2 regions of the Kitasatospora sp. NPDC057738 genome follow, and region 1 is predicted to be linked to the other one. Evidence: riboswitches for the same ligand, from Rfam matches in the RefSeq annotation. Region 1 holds a riboswitch; the other holds the start of a gene.
The links. Region 1 has a riboswitch for S-adenosylmethionine ahead of ACFVGO_RS04115 (IclR family transcriptional regulator). Riboswitches for the same ligand answer to the same signal wherever they lie in the genome.
Positions count from the first base shown of each region.

Region 2: it holds a riboswitch for S-adenosylmethionine, as region 1 does, so the genes downstream of both, ACFVGO_RS29925 (aminotransferase class V-fold PLP-dependent enzyme) here and ACFVGO_RS04115 (IclR family transcriptional regulator) in region 1, are expected to answer to the same signal.

Region 1 covers NZ_JBHVJT010000005.1:15,288-19,861, reverse strand. Annotated here, with positions in the region: gene ACFVGO_RS04125 (BTAD domain-containing putative transcriptional regulator) at 1-215, opposite strand, end outside; gene ACFVGO_RS04120 (hypothetical protein) at 476-1,549, shown strand; SAM riboswitch class I at 1,649-1,791, shown strand; gene ACFVGO_RS04115 (IclR family transcriptional regulator) at 1,992-2,705, shown strand; gene ACFVGO_RS04110 (threonine/serine exporter family protein) at 2,748-4,001, opposite strand; gene ACFVGO_RS04105 (NADP-dependent oxidoreductase) at 4,096-4,574, opposite strand, start outside.
Region 2 covers NZ_JBHVJT010000067.1:21,749-26,322, reverse strand. Annotated here, with positions in the region: gene ACFVGO_RS29940 (heme-copper oxidase subunit III) at 1-271, opposite strand, end outside; gene ACFVGO_RS29935 (hypothetical protein) at 668-1,093, shown strand; gene trpD (anthranilate phosphoribosyltransferase) at 1,213-2,289, shown strand; SAM riboswitch class IV at 2,398-2,516, shown strand; gene ACFVGO_RS29925 (aminotransferase class V-fold PLP-dependent enzyme) at 2,568-3,953, shown strand; gene ACFVGO_RS29920 (Lrp/AsnC family transcriptional regulator) at 3,957-4,238, opposite strand; gene ACFVGO_RS29915 (rhomboid family intramembrane serine protease) at 4,235-4,574, opposite strand, start outside.

The DNA.
Region 1 (4,574 bases):
CACCGCCAGGCGTACGTGCGCACCGTCGTCATCGCGGTGCCCGGCGGCTCCTCGCCCCACAGGGCGTCGATCAGGTCGGTGGCGCTCGCGCCGTGGCCCGGCCGCAGCAGCAGCACCGCCAGCATCGCCTGCTGCTGGGGGCTGCCCACCTTCAGCGCGGTCGCGCCGCGCTGCGCTCTCATCAGTCCCAGCACCGAGAACCGGAAATCATCCATCCCTGCACCTGCCCGCCTCATGTGCTCGCCCCCGTCCGCGCACGTGCCGCCCCCCGATTCGATGAGCCCCTATCAACCCACGGCACCCCGCGGATGTCGAGGGATCATCGACCCGGTGGTGATCCGGCGTTGATCGGCCGTGACCACAATCGACGGTGTGGCGCCCGCAGTCGGCCCGGCCCCGACCGCCGGACCCGCCACGTCCCCGGTCGCCCGGCCGCCGTCCGGCCGACCACCACGGCTCTCGGAGGCGGACCCCCATGAACACCGACCTGCTCCACCGGCTGCTCGACGTCGACCCGGCCGCCGGACCGGTCGACCTGCTCCACCGCGCCCGGGGCGAGCGCCACCTCCCGTACCTGGTGCTCGCCGCGCTCGCCCGGGACGGCGTCCGGATGGGCCGGCACGCCCGCGCCGAGCTGCAGCGCGCCCGCGACCGGGCCGAGTGCTACGCGGGCGTCGCGCGCGACCTCGCCGACGCCACCGGGGTCCGTCCGATCCGCGACCTGCCACTGGCCGGCTACTACCCGCCCGACCTGCCCCGGCCGCTGGCCGAGCTCGGCCTCGTCAGCCCCACCGAGGCCACGCTCTGGCAGGCCGTCAACCGGCTGGTCACCGATCACCCGGTGGAGTCCGTGGAGGTCACCCTGTTCGGCGAGCGGCCCCGGCACACCGCCGTCACCCTGCGCTGGCCGGGCGAGGACCCGCTGCTGGACCCGTGGTACCAGGTACGGGTCGCCACCGCCGCGCTCACCGGCGACCTCGCCACCGTCCCGGTCCGCCCCTACCTGGCCGCCGACGACCACGTGGAATGCCTGATCGCCCTCGCCGAGGAGGGACTCGGGCGGGCCTTCCTCGCGGGCGACGTGATCGACGTGGCCCAGCTCGCCGGGCAGCCCTTCGACCCCGTCGAGACCGCCGCGGTGGTCGCCGCCTACCGGCTCGCCCCGGAGGCCGCCGCCCTCCTCGACCTCGCCGCCGAACACGTGCCGCTCGGCTCCCTGCGGGACGTGCGCACCGTCCTGGAGACCGAGGTCGCCCCCGAACGGCGCCGCCGCCGCGGCCGCCACCGCCCGCTCCGGCCGCGCCACGGCACCCTGCTGCGCCGCACCGTCATCCGGCACCGGTGGGACGAGGCCCTGCTGCTCCCGGCCGGCGACGCGACCCTGCTGCTCACCCCGGTCGCCGACTACCTGCTCGGCCCCGAGGGCACCCGGCCGACGGCCTCCGAACGCGCCGCCGCCCTCGACGCCCTGAATGCCTGGGACGCCACCGCCCCCGGCGGCCCGGACCGGGCCCCGTGCACCGGCCTGTCGGAGCCGCGCCACCGCTGAGCGGGCCCGCGGGCGGCGGCCGGGGGTGGGAGTCGGAGGTGGGGGTCGGGGGTGGGGGGGCTTGCCGAGCGGCCCGGGAAGTCTTGTATCGTTCCTGGCGAATCATCCAGAGGGGTGGAGGGACCGGCCCTACGAAGCCCCGGCAACTCCCCGTTCGACCCGGCGTCCGAAGTACGCGCCGTGCCGTCCGGGGGCAGTGCCAACTCCGGCCTGTCGCCACTGTGGCGCGGGAAAGATGAGGAGACACGGTGCTCTCTGTGCTGTCCTTCGCCCGGGCGCTTCCCGCCCCGGCGCTTTCGCGTACCCGTCTCGTGCCCGGCGCAGGCATTCGGCCGTTTCCCCCGGCCCGTCCTCGCTGACCACACCCCCCGGCTCCCCGCCAGGAGCCGCCGTGAGCAGCGACCGTCCGCTGCTCCGGGCCCCGAGACTGGAGTACCCCCACATGGAGAACACGAGCGGCGTCGGCGTGCTCGACAAGGTCACCTCGATCCTCGGCACCCTGGAGGCCGGCCCCGTCACGCTGGGCGGCCTGGTCGCCGCCACCGGCATGGCGCGGCCCACCGCCCACCGGCTGGCCGTCGCACTCGAACACCACCGCCTGGTCAGCCGGGACACCCAGGGCCGGTTCATGCTCGGCCCGCGGCTCGGCGAGCTCGCGACGGCGGCCGGGGAGGACCGGCTGCTGGCCGCGGCCGGCTCGGTCCTCACCCAGCTGCGCGACATCACCGGCGAGAGCGCCCAGCTCTACCGCCGGCAGGGCGAGGTGCGGATCTGCGTGGCCGCGGCCGAGCGCCTCACCGGCCTGCGCGACACCGTTCCGGTGGGCGTCACCCTCCCCATGAAGGTCGGCGCCGCCGCCCAGATCCTGCTCGCCTGGGAGGAGCCCGAACGGCTCCACCGCGGACTGCAGGGCGCCCGCTTCACCGCCACCGCGCTGAGCGGGGTGCGGCGCCGGGGCTGGGCCCAGTCGGTCGGCGAGCGCGAACTCGGGGTCGCCTCCGTTTCCGCGCCGGTCCGCGGCCAGTCCAACCGGGTGGTCGCCGCCGTCACGGTCTCCGGCCCGATCGAACGCCTCACCCGGCACCCCGGCGCCCACCTCTCCCAGGCCGTCGTCGAGGCCGCCCACCGGCTCACCGAGGCCCTGCGCCACCCCTGAGCGGGGGCTTCGCCCGCGTCGGGGGCCCCGCCTGCCCCGGGCTCAGGCCCGGGGCAGCAGCACGGCGCGGGAGGGACGCGGGATCCGGCTGATCACCGAGCCGATCAGGGTGCCGATCGACACCCCGAAGACCGCCGACACGGCCGTCAGCACCGACTGCGCGCCGTTCCCGACCTCGATCTGCGCGGTGTGCAGCAGGCCGAAGGAGCCCGGTACCACGATCCAGAACGCCGGGAGGTAGAGCACCTGCCAGAGCGGACCGCCCGGCAGCCAGTGCACCAGGGTGGCCGCGGCCGCGGCGGTGACCGCGCCGGCCAGGCCGCCGACCGCCGCGCCGTGCGCCGACCCCACCACCACCTGGACCGTGACGCTGACCGCGATCACCACGACGATCCACGGGACGGCCGAGGGCGGGGTGTTCACGCTGACCACCACACCCGCCACCGCGAGCGCCAGCCCCAGCGCGATCACCCACCAGCTCGGCCTGGCGACCTGTACGTCGGCCAGCGCGGCGGCCGGCACGCCGGCCGCCGTCGCGGCCGCGGCCACCCCGGCGAGGAACAGCGCCAGCTGCACCGCACCGGACACCAGCCGGGCCGTACCCGCGCTGGACGCACCCGCGGCGATCTCCGACAGCCCGGTGACGAGCAGTCCGCCCGGCAGCAGGATCGCCAGCGTGGCCACGATGGTCCGCAGCGGGCCCTCCAGCAGCCCGGCCCGGGCGAGCGAGAGGACCAGCAGCGCGACCAGGAAACCGGCGGTGACGGGCAGCAGCGGCCGCAGGTACGGCAGCCGCCGGGCGAGCACGGTCAGCCCCACGACGATCAGCGAGCCGAGCCCGGCCGCCAGCACGTTCGCCGCCACCGGCTGCAGGAAGAGACAGACCCCCACCCCGACCGGCAGCGCCCCGAGGTCCGACACCCACGCGGGCCGGCGGGCCGGCGCCCGCCGGATCCCGTCCAGCTCGGCGAGCGCCCGGGACCCGTCGAGCTCGCCCGCCCGCAGCCGGTGCACCAGGTGGAGGACGTCGGCCGTCTGCTCGAACCGCAGCGCGGTGCCGACCGGCTGGAACCGGGTGGCGTCGTCCGGCCCCAGCGCGACGAAGAGCCCGTTGGTCAGGGCGGCGACCCGTACGTCCGGCGCCCCCAGCGCCCGCCCCAGCCAGTGGAGTTCCTCTTCGACGTCATGGACGGGCAGGCCGCCGCCCAGCAGGGCTTCGCCCAGTTCGAGCAGCAGACGGCGGAGCGGGTCGGGCGGGGCGTCGATGCCCCGGACCGGGGGAGACTTGCTTGGCATGGCAGGTATCGTCCCATCCCGCCCGAATCGGTCCGACTCTGCCCCGGTCTGATCGGTTCTGCTCACCGTCCGCCCGTGACACCGCCGGGCGCTGTCACGGGCGGACGGTGAGCACCAGCTTCCCCGTGACCCGGCCCGTCTCGCCCTCGGCGTGGGCCTCGGCGGCCTCGGCGAGCGGGTAGGTGCCGGAGACGTGCACGCGCAGCTGTCCGGACTCGGCGAGGGCGGCGATCGCGGCCATCCCGGCCCGGTCGTGCTCGACCAGCAGGGTCTTCGCCGTCACGCCCAACTCGGCGGCACGCTCGGCCAGCCCGTCGAGGTCGTGGGGCAGGATCGACACCAGGACGCCGCCGGGCCGCAGCGTCTCCAGGGAGCGCAGCCGGTCCTCCCCGCCGAGCGGGTCGAGGACCACGTCGACGTCCCGGGCCTCCTGCGTGAAGTCGGCGGTGCGGTAGTCGATCACCTCGTCCGCGCCCAGGTCCCGGACGAAGTCGTGCTTGGCGGCGGACGCGGTGCCGATGACGTACGCGCCGCGCGCCTTGGCGATCTGCACGGCGACGTGCCCCACGCCGC
Region 2 (4,574 bases), on a different contig from region 1:
CGAACACGCCGAGCTGGCAGGTGAGCGAGGAGAGCACCAGGATCGTGGTGTTGACCGAGGAGAAGGGCACGTTGAGGGCGTGGGCCTTCTCGGTCCAGAACTCCGGCCCCTTGACGGAGCGGAGCGTGAAGTACATCGCGAAGAGGGCCGCGAAGAACATCAACTCGGAACTGAGCCAGACGATCGTTCCGACGCTGACCATGTTCGGCCGGTTGACCGATCCGTGCGCGTGCCCGGTTTCTACTGCTGTTGCTGTCGCCACGACGGACATTATGTCGGTCCCTTATTCCGTCTTCACGTCGGGGGGTGTCCCTCGGAGTGTCCGGTGCGTGCGGTATGCCCCCTTGGGGGGTGCCGGGGTGCCCGGACGGGGGTTGAGCAGCGGCGTGTCCCTTTTCTGATGGTTCCTCGGAGGGGCCTGCGACCCCGTTGCCCGGCGCGTCGCTGCACGGTCGGAGCAGCCGTGGGAGGTAGGGGGACGGGCCCGGGGTCGGCCGTACGGGTGGACTGGACGGGATCGGGTGACGGGCCGTCCTCCGGGCGGGTGAGCCCGGGGCGCGGCGGCTCGGGACGGATCGTGCGCGAGGGGGACTCGGCGGAGGGTGATCGGGAGTAGCATCCGGATCAGGCGAACGTGGTCCGGATCACACTTGAGGGAGCAGGGTCCATGGCGTACACGACCGATGAGACGCTCACCGTCCTCGTCTACAGCGACGACCGCAACACCCGCGAGCAGGTGCTGACGGCGCTCGGCCGTCGGCCCGCCGAGGATCTTCCGGAACTGTCCTACCTGGAGTGCGCGACCACCCCCGCGGTGCTCAAGGCACTGGAGAAGGGGGGCGTGGACCTCTGCGTGCTGGACGGCGAGGCCGTTCCGGCCGGGGGGCTGGGGCTCGGGCGCCAGCTCAAGGACGAGATCTACGGCTGCCCGCCGGTGCTGGTGCTGATCGGCCGGCCGCAGGACTCCTGGCTCGCCGCCTGGAGCCGGGCGGACGCCGCCATCTCCCGCCCGGTGGAGCCGGTGGCGCTGGCCGGGGCGGTCGCCACCCTGCTGCGGGCGCGGCTGGCGAAGCGGACTCCGGTCGTCCGCTGAATTCCCCCCCGGCAACTGGAAAAGAGAGGGGTAGAAGCGGCCCCTTCGCTCGATAGGCTGGCTCCATCCGTACGGACGTCCCCCCGGAGCGGGGAACCGACAAACAGCTGGAGTCAGCCATGGTGAACGTGAACCCTGCGAACGGCGGTAGCGACCCCGCGCAGGTGATCCGCACCTGGCCGGACCTCCTGGCCGCGCTGTTGCAGGGGGAGGACCTCGACCGCGCGTCCACCGCGTGGGCGATGGACCGGATCATGAGCGGCGAGGCGTCCCCCGTGCAGGTGGCCGGGTTCATGATCGCTCTGCGGGCCAAGGGCGAGTCGGTCGAGGAGATCGCCGGCCTGGTCGACGCGATGTACGAGCACGCCGAGCCGCTGGAGATCCCCGGACCGGCGGTGGACATCGTCGGCACCGGCGGGGACCGGGCGAAGACCGTCAACATCTCCACCATGTCGGCGATCGTCGCGGCGGCCGCCGGCGCCAAGGTGGTCAAGCACGGCAACCGGTCGGCCTCCTCCGCCAGCGGCTCCTCGGACGTGCTGGAGAAGCTCGGGGTGGCGCTGGACCTCTCCGCGCAGCGGGTCGCCGAGGTGGCCGAGGAGGTCGGTCTCACCTTCTGCTTCGCGGCCAAGTTCCACCCCTCGATGCGGCACGCCGCCACCGCGCGGCGCGACCTCGGGGTGCCGACCTCCTTCAACATCCTCGGCCCGCTCACCAACCCGGCCAGGGTCACCGCGCACGCCATCGGCTGCTTCGACACCCGGCTGGCCGGGCTGATCGCCGGGGTGCTGGCCGAACGGGGCGCGACGGCGCTGGTCTTCCGCGGCGACGACGGGCTGGACGAGCTGACCATCACCACCACCTCGCAGGTCTGGCTGGTGCGCGACGGGGTGGTCACCGAGACCACCTTCGACCCGCGGGACGTCGGCATCGAGCTGGTCGGCATCGAGGCGCTGCGCGGGGCGGACGCCTCGTACAACGCCGAGGTCGCACGGCGGCTGCTGGCGGGGGAGCACGGGCCGGTGCGGGACGCCGTCCTGCTGAACACGGCGGCGGCGCTGGTCGCGCTGGACCTCGGCGAGGCGCCGCTCGCCGAGCAGCTGGCGGCCGGCATGGAGCGGGCCGCGGAGGCGATCGACTCCGGTGCCGCGCAGGACCTGCTGCGACGCTGGTCGGAGGCCACCAGCCGGATCTGAGGCGGTAGTTGGGGGGCCCGTGCCGGAACGCCGGCACGGGCTCCCGCGCTGTCCGGATGCTGGATGCCCGTTTGACCACCCGATGGACGCGGCCTAGAGTCTTGGCCAGGTCATGAGTGACAGTGCGAAGCCCCAGCTGGCTGTCCGGCAACCCTCCGTCCGTGGCGGGGTGCCCTGGGTGAGGACCGGGTCGTCACGGCAAGCCGTCCGTGCGACAAGCGCGGACGCCCGACGACTAGCACTCCCGGGGTCCCTCACCCCTGAAGGAGTGCATCCTCATGTCCCCTCTCGCCACCACCGAGACCTGCGCCCCGCTCGCCGTCCTCGGCGCCGACGTCCAGGTCCCGCTCGCCAACGGTGAGAAGGTCGGTTACGCGGCGCTGGACTACGCGGCCAGCTCCCCGGCGCTCCAGCGGGTGTGGGACGACGTCGCCGCCTACGCGCCGTACTACGGCAGCGTCCACCGCGGGGCCGGGTACCTCTCCCAGCTGTCCACCGACCTGTTCGAGCAGAGCCGCCGCACCGTCGGCGAGTTCCTCGACCTGCGCGAGGGCGACCAGGTGGTCTTCACCCGGGCCACCACCGACTCGCTCAACCTGCTGGCCGCGGCCCTTCCGGCCGGCACCCGGGTGTTCGCCTTCGAGACCGAGCACCACGCCTCGCTGCTGCCCTGGGCGCACGCCGGACTGGGCGTCACCTACCTGCGGGCGCCGCGCTCCCGGGCCGAGGCGGTGGCCGCCCTGGACGCCGCCCTCGCCGGGGCGCCCGAGGGCCCCAAGCTGCTCTGCGTCACCGGCGCCTCCAACGTGACCGGCGAACTGTGGCCGGTCGCCGAGCTGACCCGGACCGCGCACCGGCACGGCGCCCGGGTGGTGCTGGACGCCGCCCAGCTGGCGCCGCACCACCGGGTCTCGGTCCGCGAGCTGGACGTCGACTGGATCGCCTTCTCCGGCCACAAGATCTACGCGCCGTTCGGCGCCGGGGTGCTGGCCGGCCGGGCGGACTGGCTGGACGCGGCCGAGCCGTACCTGGCCGGCGGCGGGGCGACCCGGACGGTGGCCCGGGAGAGCGACGGCTCGGTGGCCGTGCAGTGGCACACCGGCCCGGCCCGGCACGAGGCCGGCTCGCCGAACGTCATCGGCGCCTACGCGATCGCCTCGGCCTGCCGGGCCCTGACCGAGGCCGGCTTCGATGCGCTGGAGGCCCGCGAGCAGCAGCTGATCGCCCGGCTGACGGCCGGGCTGGAGCGGATCCCGCAGGTCAAGGTGCTGAACCTGTTCGGCTCCGACTCCGCCCGGGTCGGCGTGCTGTCCTTCGTCGTCCGGGGCTGGAACAGCTCGCACTTCTCGGCCGCGCTGTCCGCCGAGTACGGCATCGGGGTGCGCGACGGCCTGTTCTGTGCCCACCCGCTGGTGCGCACGCTGCTCGGGGACGAGGACGTCGCCCCGTCCGAGTGCGGCGCGCCGGAGCCCTCGCTGCCGGGCGAGCGCAGCCTGAACGCGATCCGGGTGAGCTTCGGCGCCGGGACGCCGGACGAGCACGTCGACCGCTTCCTGACCGCCGTCCGGGAGCTGGTCACGGACGGGGCGGCCTGGAACTACCGCAACGAGGGCGGGCGCTGCGTCGCGACCGTGCAGATCGACCGGGGGCGGCGCGAGGGCTGAGCGTTACTCGTCCAGGCCGAGGGCGAAGGCGGCTTCCAGGTCGTGCTGGGAGTAGGTGCGGAAGGCGATCTGGGTCTCGGTGTGGGCCACGCCCGGGACCTTGTTGAGCCGGCCCGGGATGACCTCGGCCAGGTCGTCGTGCCGGCGCACCCGCACCATCGCCACCAGGTTGTAGCCCCCGGTCACCGAGTAGACCTCGCTGACGCCGTCGATGGCGGCGATGGATTCGGCGATCTCCGGGATGCGGTCGACACTGGTCTTGATCAGGACGATGGCGGTGATCACAGTTCGGGCTCCTTTGTGGGGTGCCGCCAGCGTATCGGGCGTCGGCCGGGTCGTCGCGGGGGGTGGCGAACCACGGTGCAGGCGTAGAGGAACCCGGCCGAGAAGCCGATCACGTGGACCAGGTACGCCACCCCGGGCCCGGCCGAGTGCACCGACCACCACTGCAGGGCGAACCAGAGGCCGAGCACCAGCCAGGCGGGGAACCGCAGCGGCAGGAAGAGCAGCAGCGGGACGAGGGTGGTGACCCGGGCCCGGGGGTGGAGGCGCAGATAGGCGCCGAGCGCGGCGGCGATCGCCCCGGAGGCCCCGATGAGCACCCGGGTGGAGTTCGGCGAG